3 regions of the Microbacterium albipurpureum genome follow, and region 2 is predicted to be linked to each of the others. Evidence: predicted binding sites of a transcription regulator. Region 2 holds the regulator's gene; each other region holds the start of a gene.
The links. The regulator LexA, encoded in region 2, represses DNA repair genes until DNA is damaged. The targets are predictions, from matches to a motif close to TCGAACANNTGTTCGA.

Region 1 (4,947 bases), 1.1 Mb from region 2:
ACCCGACGACGGCTCGGCCGATCTCTTCGCGCACTTCAGCGCGATCACCGGTGAGGGCTTCAAGGAGCTCCACGAAGCGCAGAAAGTCGAATTCGACGCCGAGCGTGGCCCCAAGGGCATGCAGGCTGCGAACATCCGCGCACTCTGATCTTCATCCCGTCAGCCGGCGGTGGCGACCGAAAGGTCTCCCCGCCGGCTGACGGCTTTCTGGGAACTCGGGTGTATACCGCTTCGTGGATACGAAGGTACGTACGCTGAAGAAAGCGATCGGCATCCGCCTTTGGCTCCACAGGCCGAAGTGGTCGCGATCGAAACCGAGGTAACCCCATCTCTTCAACCGTCCTCGAGCCCCGCCTCGGACCTGTTCGTCAGACCTATGCCGGCACAGCGGAATTCCCCCCGATGGCCCGCGCCTACACCGATGTGGCGCAGATCGTGCGCGAGACCGGCCTCCTCACCCGCGCACGCTGGTTCTACGCCCTCGTCGGCGCAGCGATCGCCGTCGGCTTCGGCGCCTGCATCGCCGGCTTCATCCTGCTCGGCGACAGCTGGTTCCAGCTCCTCATCGCCGCAGCTCTCGGCATCCTGTTCACCCAGGTGGCTTTCCTGGCGCACGAGGCGGCACACCGTCAGATCCTCAGCTCCGGGCCCGCCAACGACCGCCTTGCGCTGATCCTCGGCAACGGCGTGGTGGGGATGAGCGTCTCGTGGTGGGCCAGCAAGCACACGCGGCACCACGCCAATCCCAACCGGGTCGGCAAGGACCCCGACATCGAGATCGACACGATCTCGTTCATCGATGAGGATGCCGCGACCGCGCGAGGCCTCCGCCGCCTGATCACCCGGCGGCAGGGATATCTTTTCTTCCCGCTTCTGACCCTCGAGGGGCTGAATCTCCACGCCCTCGCGTTCCGTCACCTCTTCAGCCGACAGCCCGTGAAGGGTCGGTTCACCGAGCTCGCACTGCTGTTCCTCCGCTTCGGCGTCGTACTCGTCCCCGTTTTCCTCTTCCTTCCCCTGGGCATGGCCTTCGCCTTCCTGGGCGTGCAGCTCGCTGTCTTCGGCGTGTACATGGGAGCCTCCTTCGCCCCGAACCACAAGGGCATGCCGGTCATCGCCAAGGACGCCAAACTCGACTTCTTCTCCAAGCAGGTGCGTACCTCGCGCAACGTCGGCGGCGGATGGTGGGCGACGGTGCTCATGGGCGGCTTGAACTACCAGGTGGAGCACCACCTGTTCCCCAACATGCCCCGTCCGCACTTGGCGAAGGCTCGTGAGATCGTGCGTGATCACTGCAAGACGCTGGGCGTGCCGTATACCGAGACCAGCCTGTGGCGCTCGTACGGCATCGTGATCGCCTACCTGAACCGCGTCGGGCTCGCCGCGCGCGACCCGTTCGACTGCCCGATGGCGGGAACCTACCGACGCGCCTGACCGCGTCCAGGAAGCGGCGGGTGTGGCAGGACATGCCGCATCCGCCGTTTTCGTCTGCGCGTGCCGGGAAGGATCCCCGCGGTCACACTCGCCCGGGAGGGGTCTGCGCGAGAGCGCGCAGAGCGTCACCACTGAGACGCTGGGTGGTCCACTCCTCCATCGGCAGGGCGCCGATCGCCCGGTAGAAGCGAATCGACGGCTCGTTCCAGTCGAGCACCGTCCACTCGAACCGCGCGTACCCCCGTTCGACGCACTCGGCCGCGAGAGCCTGCATGAGCGCGCGACCGTAGCCGCGGCCTCGGGCGACCTCGTGCACGTAAAGGTCCTCGAGCCAGATGCCGTGCGTTCCGGTCCAGGTGGAGTAAGTGAGGAACCAGATCGCGATGCCGAAGATCGCCCCGTCGCGTTCGACGACGTGCGCGAAGACCCGCGGATCCGCTCCGAACAGAGAATCGGTCAGGGCGTCGACCGTGTTGTGCACCGCGTCGGGTTCTCGCTCGTAGGCGGCGAGCGCGGTGATGGCGTCGAGGATGCCCGGCTCATCTCCGGGCTGGGCGCGGCGCAGAACGGCACCGTCGGAAAGAGTGTGCGAGGTCACCGGATGAGAGTACTGTCTCGACGGCGCTGCTCCGGGTATCGGCTCACCCTTCGAAACTTTATTCTTCTCTCGACCGCCTTCCGCACTGCCGATGTCGGAGCCCCCTGCGATGATGTGGGTAGGTCATCGGGACGGGGATTTCAGTGGAAGCGGACGAGAAGCGGCGGCGGGCGGAGGACAAGCGCGCCGGGGTGTTCGCGGATGAGCTGGCGAAGCTGCAGCGGGCGGAGGCGAAGCTTGCCGCGAAGAAGACCCGGCTGCTCGCGGACGCGTACGCGCTGACGCTCGAGCAGCGGTCCCGGATCGGGTCCGCGCCATCGCGGGAACGGGACATGCCGCTGCGGTCCATGGCGCTGGAGCTCGGGATGGCGGTGCGGGTCAACGACCGGTCGATGCAATCGCAGATGCACGACGCGCACGAACTGATGGAACTCTTCCCCGCGACGATGGAGGCGCTTTCGGAGGGGCGGGTGTCGCGGGCGCATGCGCAGGTGATCCAGGACGCCGGCCGGGTCATCGAGGATCCCACCGACCGGGCCGCGTTCGAACGGATCGTGTTGGTGGAGGCGGAGCGTCAGACGGTGGCGCGGACGAAGACGTACGCCCGGCAACGCGCCGCGGTGCTGGACCCGCGGCCGTTGCAGGAACGACACGACACGGCGATGCGGGAACGCCGGGTGTGGGTCACCGACCTCGACGATGCCATGTCGACCCTCACGATCCTCGGCAAGAACGTCTACATCCACGGGGCCTACCACCGACTGACGGGCCAGGGCACCGAGATCAAAGCCGTGGACCGGGACAAGCGGCGCGCACACGCGGCCGCAAAGGCCGAGAGCGAGAAGGCAGGCGGCCGCAGCGGCGACGACGACAACAACAAGAGTGCCGCAGATGGTGATGCTGAGCCGTGGTTCGATGACCGGATCCTGGACGAGATCCGGTGCGACCTCGCCCTGGACATGCTCCTCGCCGGGTCTCCGGTCATCGACCCCACCGACCCCACCACCGGCGGACTCGGCGCCATCCGAGCCGAAGTGCAGATCACCCTCCCGATCACCACCCTTACCGGGGTCACCGGAGCGGGGGCGGAGTTGAACGGGGTCACACCGGTCGACCCCGAGACGGCCCGGCGGATGGCAGGGACGGCGAGGGTGTGGGACCGGGTCATGACCGACCCGATCACCGGGGTCGTCACCGCGGTGGACAGGTATCAACTCCATCCCTCCCAGACCCGGTTCCTCAACGCCAGGGACATGACATGCCGAACACCCGGATGCCGAAGGCCCGCGAAACTGTGCGACAAGGATCACTCGAAGGACTTCGCGTTGGGCGGACCATCCTCCAACGACAACCTGTGCAACGAATGCGCCCGACACCACACCCTCAAACACGCGACGAACTGGCACGTCGAACAGCTACCCGGCGGCATCCTGACCTTCACCAGCCCCGGCGGGAAGACCTACGACAGCCACCCACCCTCACGCGTCACCTTCGTCCCCACCGACGACGGCCAACTCACCGTCGCGCCCTTCTGACCAGCCACGTGCCCGGCGGGATACCTCATCTGTGGCGAGGATATGGCATCAGGCGAGTCGCGTGCTGGCTCGCAGCGGCCCATCGACCCATCGATCGACCTCCTTCTGGGAGCGCAGACGGATCACGGCCGGAGCCGCGTCATCCCGGGCCAGTCGCGGAATCCGCCCGTCGTACTTGTGCCTGGTGCTGATCGACCAGCGGACGATGTGCTCGGGGTCGGTGAAGACCGTGTGGAGCGGGGGCTCGATGTTGCCGTTCCACAGCTCCTCGCGGCGCAGCCGCCGCCGGAGGGTACGCCGCACAACCCGGGGGAACACGCAGGTCCAGAAGGGCAGATCGAGCCAGACCAGGACGTCGGCGCGCGCGGTGAGGAGCGGTCTCGCCGGCGCGTACTGCCATTCGGTGACCCACGACTCCCCGGCCACCAGCCGCTCGACATCGCTGAGGAATTCCGGTCGCTCGATCCAGCCGGCTCCGTGGAAGAGGGCGTCGATCTCGGTGTGCGGCGCCCCGGTGGTCTTTGCGATCCTCACCGCGATCGTCGTCTTCCCCGCCCCGGACACTCCCGCGACCGCGATCCGGCGCGGGCGCCGGGGCAGCGGATCGTCGAACGCGAGCACCGCACGATGATACGGCGCTAGCCTTCGACCCCTGCCCCGCCACCGCGATCCCTGGCCGCCTCTCGCGATCACCTTCCTCGTCCTCGCGGTCGCGGGACTCGTCGTCACCTTCGTCTTCAACGTGTGGGCGATCGTTCAGATGCGCGACTTCATCGGCGACCTCGTGAACAGCGGCCCGGCGGTGTCGTCGATCACCGTCGACCTGCTCATCGTCGCCGTCGCCGCCTGCATCGTGATCGCCGTGGAGGGACGGCGTCTCGGAATGAAGCGGTGGTGGCTCTACATCGTGCTGTCAGCCCTCACCGCGATCGCCTTCACTTTTCCCCTGTTCCTCGCGATGCGCGAGCGGCGACTGGCCGCGCTGCGCGCGACGGACGAGGCCGCTCCGGCGGCGTGACGGAATCCGGGGTCACGACGGCACCTACTGGCGCGACGGAGCCACGCAAGCGGAGAGGCATCTCTATGCGTTCGACAGCGGCCACCGCGTCATCCTCTTCATCGAGCAGGTACTGGATGGCACGGCGTCCGAGCTCGTAGTGCGGAATGGCGAACGTGGTCAGGCCGGGATGCAGCCACCCGGCCAGCTGATGGTCGTCGAAGGACACCAGCGAGAAGTCGTCGGGAACCCGCATGCCCACTTCCTGCAGCGCCTGATAGGCACCGAAGGCGAGCCGGTCGTTGAAGGTGATGATCGCATCGCCTCGCGCGCCGGACGCGACGAGATCTGCAGTCGCCTTCCATCCATCCTCGGGAAGCCAG
Region 2 (4,947 bases):
ACGACGCCCCACTGGCCGCGCAGTCGTTCGCGATAGTCGCGGCCGAACCCACTGGAGCCTCCGTAGTTGACCTCGATGACGCCGATCCCACGCGACGTCAGGAAGAGCGTCTTGGGGCTCACCACTCCGGGTGCGTGGGCGGTCGGGCCGCCGTGGACGAGCACGACGTACGGCGGAAGGGCGTCGGGCGGTCCCTGCACCTGAGGGTGGGTCGGGGGGAAATCGACCGCGTGGACGACCCCGTGGCGTCCATCGATGGCGAACTGTCTAGGGCGGGGCACCCAAGGGGAGACGTCGTCGTCCTTCCAGCGTCCGCCGGTGAGGAGGTGGACGCCCGGGCGGGACGGCTCGCTCAGATCGACGCGCCAGAGCCCGGGTGGAGCGTCCTCCGGGCTTCCGGACACCAGGACGTCCGTGCCGTCGGCATCCTCCACCAGGAGGCCACCGACCGCAGGAATCGGGATGGCGGTGACCACGCCGCCCGAGGAGATGTGGACGAGCTCGTCCCGGCCGCGTGTGCGCACCGCCACGACGGCGTCGCCGAGCGGCGCGAACCACCGTGATCCGAGCACCCACAGCGGACCTCCGGTGTCGCGCTCATCCGGGGCGATCGCGTGCGGTCGGTCGCCCGGGGAAGCGAGACGGTGAAGGTTCCAGTACCCGTTCGCGTCGTCGACGTACAGCAGGGCGCCGTCGGCCGTCCATTCGGGCTGGAGAGCGGCGGAGGTGCCTCCGGCGACGCGACGCCCCGCCGGGTCTGCGTCGTCGAGCCGGCGTACTCTCACCTCGGCTCGGTCCCAGGGCATGTGGGGGTGGTTCCACGCCAGCCACGCGAGTGCGGATCCGTCGGGGGAGAGCGTGGGCTGCGCAACGAAGTCGCTCCCCGCCGTCAACGAGGTCACGCGGTCGATGTCGTCTGCGGCGGACCCGTCCAGAGGGATCTCGACGATGTCGTGGCTCACCGACGCGCCGAGGACCTCTCGGACTGCGAGCAGCCGCCCCTCGGACACACGGAGACCTCCGAGTGCCTGTTCCGGCACGGTGGGGGTCAGCGGCGTGGGCGTCGATCCGGGAGTGAGGAGCCACACCCGCTGATCCGACTTCTCCACGAAGACCAGCCCGCCGTCCGGTGTGACGCTCCACGCTCCGCCGCCATACTCGTGCACACGCGAGCGGACGTTCCAGGGAGCGGGAAGCAGCGTGTCGATCCGGGAGCCCGTCCCGGACGCCCGGGGTGAACGCCGGACGGTCGTCCGCCCCTGCTCTTCCGGGACCGTCTCGGCCCACCAGACCTCATCTCCGACGAACCGAGCGCCGTCCAGCCGCGGCGACGCGGCTGCCACGGCATCCGCTGTGATACGGGAGGGCCAGGTGCCGAACGGGAGCGTGCGGGCCGGGGCGGACGCGGAGTCGGGGGGGAGAGGCTCGACCATGCTCCTACGCTACGGGCCCTGCTCCCAAGACGGTCGAACGAGGTCAGACCGCGCGGAGGATCGCCACGACCTTGCCCAGGATGATCGCCTCGTCACCCAGGATGGGCTCGAAGGCGGTGTTGCGGGGGAGCAGCCAGGTGTGGCCGTCGCGCTGACGGAAGGTCTTGACGGTCGCTTCGCCGTCGAGCATGGCGGCGACGATCTCCCCGTTCTCGGCCGTGCCCTGCGCACGCACGACGACCCAGTCGCCGTCGCAGATGGCCGCGTCGATCATCGAGTCACCCGCGACCTTCAGCATGAACAGCTCGCCCTTGCCGACGAGCTGGCGGGGGAGGGGGAAGACCTCCTCGACCTGCTGATCCGCCGTGATCGGCACGCCGGCGGCGATGCGCCCCACCAGCGGGACGAGGGCGGCGTCGCCCACGGCGGGGGTCCGATCGGCGGGGTTCTCCGCAGCGGTACCGGGGAGGTCGATGAGCACCTCCATGGCCCGGGTCTTGCCCGGGTCGCGCCGGAGGTATCCGCTCAACTCGAGCTGGTTGAGCTGATGGGTGACGCTGGACAGCGACTTCAGGCCGACGGCGTCGCCGATCTCGCGCATGCTCGGCGGATAGCCGTGGCGGGCGATCGAGCGCTGGATCACCTCGAGGATGGCCATCTGCTTGTCGCTCAGGCTCTTGCGACGCCGCGTCTGCGGCTTGGTGTTCGGCTCGCTCATGTCTGCTCCTGTCTCCCCGGAATCCTCCCGGGCCCCCTGCGGCGTGATCGTCGCGTCTTCGAATGTCGGAGGTCGGTGGTGAGGTGTCCTTATCGAAACCGTATCCGGTTCCGATCGGTGTCCACCGGACCTCGCTCGCGTGTCGCGTTCGATCGTTCGACGGATTCCGACCCGCTTGACAGCATTTCACATCGAAGATAGGTTCGGAAGAGAGGTTCGCATCCGCCGGTCCCGGCCGACGGGCGGATGCGAACCCAGGCCCGAAACGACACCGGCTCAGCCGGGAACGGGAGTACACGATGAGCGCGATCACGATTTCGACGGGCACCATGCCTGGGGCGATGACGGGCACGGCGGCCGGCGCCGGCACAGCCGCAACGCGGCTGCGGCTGACCGCGCGCGGACGCCGTGTCCTTCTGTCTCTCGCCGCGCTCCCTGCCGTCGTCGCGCTGAGCGCCGCGATGATCAGCGGTGGGTCGGCGCTCGCCACTCGCGCCGACGGTGCGCCGGCGGGGTCCTTCGACACCGTCACGGTGCAGGCGGGTGACTCTCTCTGGGCGATCGCCGAGCGAGTGGCCCCGGCGGCAGATCCGCGGGACGTGGTGGCGGCCTTCAGCCGTCTCAACGGCCTCGAGGCCGGTCTCGTGTCGGCCGGGCAGCAACTGGCGATCCCCGCGGAGTACGCCGACTGACCTGGATGCCCGGCCCGCCGGGCGCCGTACGATGGGAAGGGTGAGTGCGACGCTCGATGACCTCCCGATCCGCGACGACCTGAGGGGACTGATCCCCTACGGAGCGCCGCAGGCCCAGCTGCCGGTGGCGCTGAATGTCAACGAGAACACCCACCCCGTCCCCGCGGAGGTGGCCGACGACATCCTCGACGCCGTGGCCATCGCGCTGCGGGAGGTGAACCGCTATCCCGATCGCGAGTTCACCCGCCTGCGGGAGCACCTGGCCGACTATCTCGGCCACGGGCTCGTCCGGGAGCAGATCTGGGCGGCCAACGGATCGAACGAGGTCCTCCAGCATCTCCTGCAGGCGTTCGCCGGGCCGGGGCGTACCGCGTTCGGATTCGCCCCGACGTATTCGATGTATCCCCTGCTGACGCGGGGGACCGGTGCGACATGGCGGGCGGGGAGCCGCGCGCATGACTTCACGGTGTCAGCCGAGTCCGCTGCCGCCCAGGTGGCCGAGGCCGAACCCGATGTGGTGTTCCTGTGCGCACCGAACAATCCCACCGGGACGCCGCTGTCGCTCGAGGTCATCGAAGCGGTCTACGACGCGACCCGCGGCATCGTCATCGTCGACGAGGCCTACGTCGAGTTCGCCCCCCACGACGCCCCGTCCGCAGTGACGCTTCTGCCGGGCCGGCCGCGACTGGTCGTCTCGCGCACGATGAGCAAGGCGTTCGCCTTCGCCGGTGCGCGGGTGGGCTACCTCGCCGCCGATCCGGCCGTCATCGATGCTCTTCGCCTGGTGCGCCTGCCGTACCACCTGAGCGCGCTGACGCAGGCTGCGGCGACCGCCGCGCTGCAGCACGCCCCCACGATGCTGCGGATGGTGGATGAGATCGTCACGCAGCGCGACCGCATCTCGGCGACGGTGTCAGCTCTCGGCTACGAACCGTACGAGTCATGGACCAACTTCGTCCTCTTCGGGGGCGTATCCGACCCCGCGGCGACATGGCAGGCGCTCTACGACCGGGGCGTGCTCATCCGCGACGTCGGCATCCCGAATCACCTCCGTGTGACGGCCGGCACCGACCGGGAGACCACCGCCTTCTTGGAGGCGCTGGCGTCGATAGACTCGGGCGCATGACCCGTCCTGCGCGTACCGCGTCGCTTCGCCGTGCGACCAGCGAGTCCACCGTCGAGATCGAGCTCGATCTCGACGGCACCGGTCGAAGCAGCATCCAGACCACGGTTCCGTTCTTCGACCACATGCTCACAGCCTTCGCGAAGCACTCCTTGACCGATCTCACCGTCCGCGCCCACGGCGACACCGACATCGACGCGCACCACACTGTCGAGGACACCGCGATCGTGCTCGGCCAGGCCATCCGTCAGGCCCTCGGCGACAAGGCCGGGATCTCCCGATACGGCGATGCCCTGGTGCCGCTGGACGAGGCGCTCGCGCGTGCGGTCGTCGACATCAGCGGACGGCCCTACCTCGTGCACGGGGGCGAGCCTGCAGGGTTCGAGCTCCACCTCATCGGCGGCCACTTCACCGGCTCGCTGGTCCGGCACACCTTCGAGGCCCTCGCCGTCCACGGCGGACTCACCCTCCACCTCGAGGTGCTGAGTGGGCGCGATCCCCACCACATCGCCGAGGCCGAGTACAAGGCGTTCGCTCGCGCGTTCCGAGCGGCCAAGGCGTGGGACGCCCTGGTCGACGGCATTCCCAGCACCAAGGGAGCTCTGTGAGCGATCGTCCGGTCGTCGCCGTCCTCGATTACGGGTCGGGCAACATCCACAGCGCCGTCAAGGCGCTCGTCGAAGCAGGCGCCGATGCCCGTCTGACCGCCGACCCCGGGCTGGTGCGCGACGCCGATGGACTCGTGGTACCGGGTGTCGGTGCTTATCGGGCTGTGATGGAAGCTCTTCGCGCCCGGCGGGGCGATGAGCTCATCGAACGTCGACTCGCCGGCGGGCTTCCCGTCCTCGGCATCTGCGTGGGCATGCAGGTCCTGTTCGAATGGGGCCGCGAGCGCGGCGTCGACACCGCGGGGCTCGGCGAGTGGCCGGGCGAGGTCACACAGCTCGACGCGCCCGTGCTCCCGCACATCGGGTGGAACAC
Region 3 (4,947 bases), 1.5 Mb from region 2:
CGCGATCCGGCACGCCGAGCGGGTGGCGCTGGCGATGGACTCCCGCGCCTTCGGCGCCTACCCCGACCGCACCGAGCGGCACCTCGTGCCCTGGCGCGCGCGCGACACGGTCTTCACGCTGGCGTTCTGGGCGGTCAGCGCTGCGCTCTTCGCGCTGCTGTGACGCCGCGCCTGCCGAGGCCGCGCGGCCGGCGGTGCGGCGCATCACACGACCACGCGGGAATCACACGTGCGCGCCCCTTTCCTGTGACATTGGTCGAATTCTGTGACCGAAGACAGGCGGATGCCGCGCCTCAGCGCTTCCCGGCGAGCTGGCGCCCGACGATCTCGCGCATGATCTCGTTCGTGCCGCCGTAGATGCGGTGCACGCGCGCGTCGAGGAACGCCCGGGCGATGGGGTACTCGGTGACGTAGCCGTAGCCCCCGTGGAGCTGCACGCAGGCGTCGAGCACCTCCCACTCGCGCTCGGTCGCCCAGAACTTCACTTTCGCGGCCTCTTCGGCGCTGAGCGTGCCGTCGCGGTATGCCAGGAGGGCTCGGTCGATGTAGGCCCACAGCGCGTCGACGGTCGTGGCGACATCCGCCATCTGGAACCGGGAGTTCTGGAAGTCGATGATCCGCTGCCCGAACGCCTCGCGGCTGCGGGTGTAGTCGAGGGTCCAGTCGAGCGCCGCCTGCGCGGCCGCCGCCCCGGCGACGCCGATCGACAGGCGCTCGAGCGGCAGGTTCATCATCAGCTGGATGAAGCCCTGCCCCTCGGTGCCACTGATGAGGTTCTCCTCGGGCACGAACACGTCGGTGAACGACAGCTCGGCGGTGTCGTGGCCGTGGAATCCCATCTTCTGCAGCTTCTTGCCGTGGTCGAAGCCCTCCGACGAGGTCTCGATGAGCAGCAGGCTGAACGCCTCGGGGCGGTTGCCCTCCCCCGTCTTGACGAACGTGACGACGACATCGGCGCTCGCACCGCTGGAGATGAACGTCTTCGCGCCGTTGACGACGTATCCGCCGTCGACCTTCTTCGCAGTGGTGGAGATGCCGCGCAGGTCGCTGCCGGCACCCGGTTCGCTCATGGCGAGGGCGCCGATGGTCTCGCCCGTGGCCATGCCGGGCAGCCACTTCTGCTTCTGCGCGTCGGTGCCCATGTGCACGAGGTAGGGCACGGCGAGGTCGTCCTGGATGCCCAGCGCTCCCGCGAGCGACCCGGCTCCCGCGGCGATGACCTCTTCGTTGACGATGGCGCGGAACCGGTAGTCCTGCAGCATCCCCGCGCCGCCGTACTCCTCGGGGACCGACAGACCCATGACACCGGCGTCACCCGCGGCACGGAGCGTCTCGCGGTCGATCTGGCCGTCGGCATCCCACTTCTCGCGCGCGGCGTTGGTGACGTAGCGCTTGCAGAACTCCCTGACGACGTGGCGGAACGCCTCGTGGTCCTCGTCGTAGATGTCGCGCTCCATGAGCGGCCTCCCTCTCTCGTCTTCGAGTGCGGGTCGCGCCGACCCTCAGTGTCACGAGCAAGGGTACTCAGTTTCATACCAGAGCGGATGCCGCGGCCCGGCCGGGCACGGATGGTGCGACCTCAGCCCGCGGGTGCGTAGGCCGGTGCTGCCGGGAGGCCGAAGAACTCCTCGAGCGTGGTGTACCCGCCCTCGCGCATCGCCGTAGCGATCTCGGGGCCGACGTAGCGGAGGTGCCAGGGTTCCGGGGCGTAGCCCGTGACATCCGTCCGCCCCTCCTGGTAGCGGACGATCCACCCGAACTGCCACGCGTTGTCGGCGACCCACGCGCCCTGCGAGGTCGCTGCGAGGTCGTCCAGGGTTCCGCACGATCCGTTCGCACACGGGACGACGTCGGCGGCGAGACCCGACTGGTGCTCGCTGTGACCGGGCCGGGCGCTGACGAGGTCGGCGCCCTCCACACCACGATCGGCGACCTGCACGCCGTACGAGGTCTGCTGCGTCGTGTACGACCGGTAGGCGCTCTGCAGCCCGATCTCGCCGGCGCCCGCGGCTGCGGCCGCCGACACCATCGCCGTGAGCGCCGCGGCCGCCTCGGGGGCGAGGGCGCCTTCGCCGATGTTGCGGACCCCGTCGGGGAAGACGACCGACCCGGGGGCCCAATCGATCGGAGCGAAGGGACGGATCTTGTTGACCACCACCCAGCTGAGGTTCGGGTCGTCGAGGCGGAGGCATGGCGCAGTACCGGCGACGACCGCCTCGCGGAAGAGCTGGGCTCCACCGACGGCGGCGATCGCCGCAGCCTCGTCCTGCGCGGCGAGCGCGGCGGTCACCGCGGGGTCGGTGCAGACATCCTGACCCGCGACCTGCTGCTGTTCCACGACGGGCAGATCGGTGGCGGGCACCGGCGCGAGGGGCGGTGGGGTGGCGGCCGCGGCGGTCGCCGGGGCGATGAGCGCGCTGAGCGGCGCAGGAGGCGTGGTCTCCGCAGGCGCCGCGACTGCCGGGGGCGGCTCCTCCGGAGCGAGGCGGGTGACGGCGGCGGTGACGCTCGCGCTGGAGCCGAGGACGAACACCGCGACGAGGGCGGCGGCGACCGGCACCGACGGCCAGCGGCGACGCCGCCTTCGCACATGCTGGGCCAGCGGAACACCCGGGCCGCCGAGTGCGGAGACACGCCTGGCCGGCACGGCCTCGTTCGCTCGCGTGGATACCGTCTCATCTGCCCGCGCCGGCGCAGCTTCCTTCCCCCACGGGCGCGCCGCATCGTTCACCCGCGCGCGCTCTCTGGCTTCGCGACGGGTGAGGGGAGGAGTGTGAGGAGGGGGCGCCTGCACCCGTTCATTCTTCCCTCATGAGCGCCGGCTGGCCAGCCCGCCCGGCGCGCTTTCGATGATCGATGCGCAGGAGCTTGACAGAGTTTCGAAGACGTGTTCACCTGGATGCATGCGTTGGCAGGGACAGCAGTTGGGCGTGGCGGATGCCGCGGCCCTGCCCGGCCTCGAGTATCTGAACGGCCTGGTGCGGTCGGTGACCACACCCGAGTTCGCGGGGATCACCTTCCACGAGGTGATGGCGAAGTCGGCACTGAACCGCGTGCCGGGGTCGTCGGCGATGCCCTTCGACTGGACGATCAACCCGTACCGCGGCTGCTCTCATGCGTGCTCCTATTGCTTCGCCCGGGGAACCCACGAGTACCTCGAGCTCGACGCGGGGAAGGACTTCGACTCGCAGATCGTCGTCAAGATCAACGCCGTCGAGGTGGTGCGCAGGGAGCTCGCAAAACCGACCTGGCTGCGCGACCCGGTGCAGCTCGGCACGAACACCGATCCATATCAGCGCGCCGAGGGCCGCTACCGGCTGATGCCCGGCATCATCGACGCCCTCACCGCGTCGGGGACGCCGTTCTCGATCCTGACGAAGGGCACGCTGCTTCGACGTGATCTGCCGCTGCTGGCCGACGCCGCGGCATCCGTCCCTGTCACCCTCGCGATGTCGATCGCCGTCTTCGACGACGCGCTGCAGGCAGCGCTCGAGCCGGGGACGCCGAGCGCCGCCGCGCGGCTCGACACCGTACGGGCGGCGGTGGACGCCGGATTCGCGGTGACGGTCTTCCTCATGCCGATCCTGCCGCACCTGACCGACTCGGTGGCGGCGATCGACGAGGCGCTTCGGCGCATCCGCGACGCGGGCGCGACGAGGGTCGTCTACGGCGCCCTGCACCTGCGCCCGGGGGCGAAGGAGTGGTTCCTGCAGTGGCTCGCGCGCGAGCGCCCGGAACTGGTCTCGTCGTACCGGGGGCTGTACCCGGGAGTCTCGGCGACCGCCCCGAAGGCCTACCGCACGTGGCTCGCGCGCCGGGTGCGCCCGCTGCTGCGCGCCTACGGACTGGAGGGCGGAGCGGAGGATGACGCGCACCCGCGCGCGACTCGGTATGCGGGGCTGGCGGGCGGCCCGGGCGCGGGGGGCACGCCGCTCTCGCATGAGGCCGCCGATCGCGCGCGGCTTGCCGCCACGGTGATGACGACGTCGCGCGGTCGGCGTGCCGCGTCTGCGCCTCCGGCGCAGCCGTCCCTCTTCTGAGCCTGCCGTCCCCCACCACGCCGCCGCGGATCAGGTCGCCGCCGCGCGCGCCGCCCCGGTCGCGCCGCCGCGCGCGCCGCCCCGGTCGCGCCGCCCCGGTCGCGCCGCCGCGCGCGCCGAACCACCCGAAACGCGACGAGCCACCCCGGGATGCGGGGTGGCTCGTCGTGAAGGCGGTGGCTCGACGCCCCGCGGGGCCGGACGAGGACTCGCCGGCGCGGACCCGGACCTCAGGAGGTGAGGTCGGCGACCGTCGGACGACCGGCGAGGGCCTCGACGACCTCGTCGCCGGGACGCGCGTCTTCGAAGGGCGCGTCGATCTCGGCACGGCTGAGCAGCTCCGCCATGCGGCGACGACGCTGACGCGTGACCAGGGTCACGACGGTGCCCGCACGACCCGCGCGGCCGGTGCGGCCCGAGCGGTGCAGATACGTCTTGTACTCATCGGGCGCATCGGCCTGGACGACGAGATCGATGTCGTCGACGTGGATGCCGCGCGCGGCGACATCGGTGGCGACGAGCACCCGCACCCGGCCCGAGGTCAGGCGCTCGAGGTTGCGCGTGCGCTTGCCCTGGTTCAGGTCGCCGTGCAGCGCCAGTGCCGGGATTCCGGCGTCGTCGAGCTGCTCGGCGAGCATCTCGGCGTAAGCGCGGGTGCGGGCGAAGACGAGGGTCTTGCCGTCGCGGTCGGCGAGGGAGGTGACGATCTCCGCCTTGTCGCGATGGTCGATCACGAGCACGCGGTGCTCGATGGTGCTGGAGTCCTGGTCTTCGCCGGCGACCTCGTAGACGGCCGGCTCGACGAGGAACTCCTCGACGAGGGCGGCGACCTCGCGGTCGAGGGTCGCGGAGAAGAGGAGCTTCTGCGATCCCTCGGCGGTCAGGCGGAGGATCCGCTGCACCGGCT

Region 1: the regulator LexA is predicted to act here: its motif matches at 2,083-2,098, upstream of QSU92_RS03485 (HNH endonuclease signature motif containing protein).
Region 3: the regulator LexA is predicted to act here: its motif matches at 2,880-2,895, upstream of QSU92_RS08300 (Rv2578c family radical SAM protein).

Annotation. Positions count from the first base shown of each region.
Region 1 covers NZ_CP128170.1:703,794-708,740, forward strand. Annotated here, with positions in the region: gene QSU92_RS03470 (cold-shock protein) at 1-148, shown strand, start outside; gene QSU92_RS03475 (fatty acid desaturase family protein) at 328-1,434, shown strand; gene QSU92_RS03480 (GNAT family N-acetyltransferase) at 1,517-2,032, opposite strand; gene QSU92_RS03485 (HNH endonuclease signature motif containing protein) at 2,176-3,567, shown strand; gene QSU92_RS03490 (P-loop NTPase family protein) at 3,616-4,188, opposite strand; gene QSU92_RS03495 (DUF2834 domain-containing protein) at 4,310-4,585, shown strand; gene QSU92_RS03500 (LacI family DNA-binding transcriptional regulator) at 4,503-4,947, opposite strand, start outside.
Region 2 covers NZ_CP128170.1:3,178,055-3,183,001, forward strand. Annotated here, with positions in the region: gene QSU92_RS15355 (S9 family peptidase) at 1-1,433, opposite strand, end outside; gene lexA (transcriptional repressor LexA) at 1,477-2,151, opposite strand; gene QSU92_RS15365 (LysM peptidoglycan-binding domain-containing protein) at 2,451-2,843, shown strand; gene QSU92_RS15370 (histidinol-phosphate transaminase) at 2,875-3,969, shown strand; gene hisB (imidazoleglycerol-phosphate dehydratase HisB) at 3,966-4,574, shown strand; gene hisH (imidazole glycerol phosphate synthase subunit HisH) at 4,571-4,947, shown strand, end outside.
Region 3 covers NZ_CP128170.1:1,727,646-1,732,592, forward strand. Annotated here, with positions in the region: gene QSU92_RS08285 (energy-coupling factor transporter transmembrane component T family protein) at 1-163, shown strand, start outside; gene QSU92_RS08290 (acyl-CoA dehydrogenase family protein) at 294-1,457, opposite strand; gene QSU92_RS08295 (M15 family metallopeptidase) at 1,580-2,647, opposite strand; gene QSU92_RS08300 (Rv2578c family radical SAM protein) at 2,904-4,040, shown strand; gene QSU92_RS08305 (DEAD/DEAH box helicase) at 4,271-4,947, opposite strand, start outside.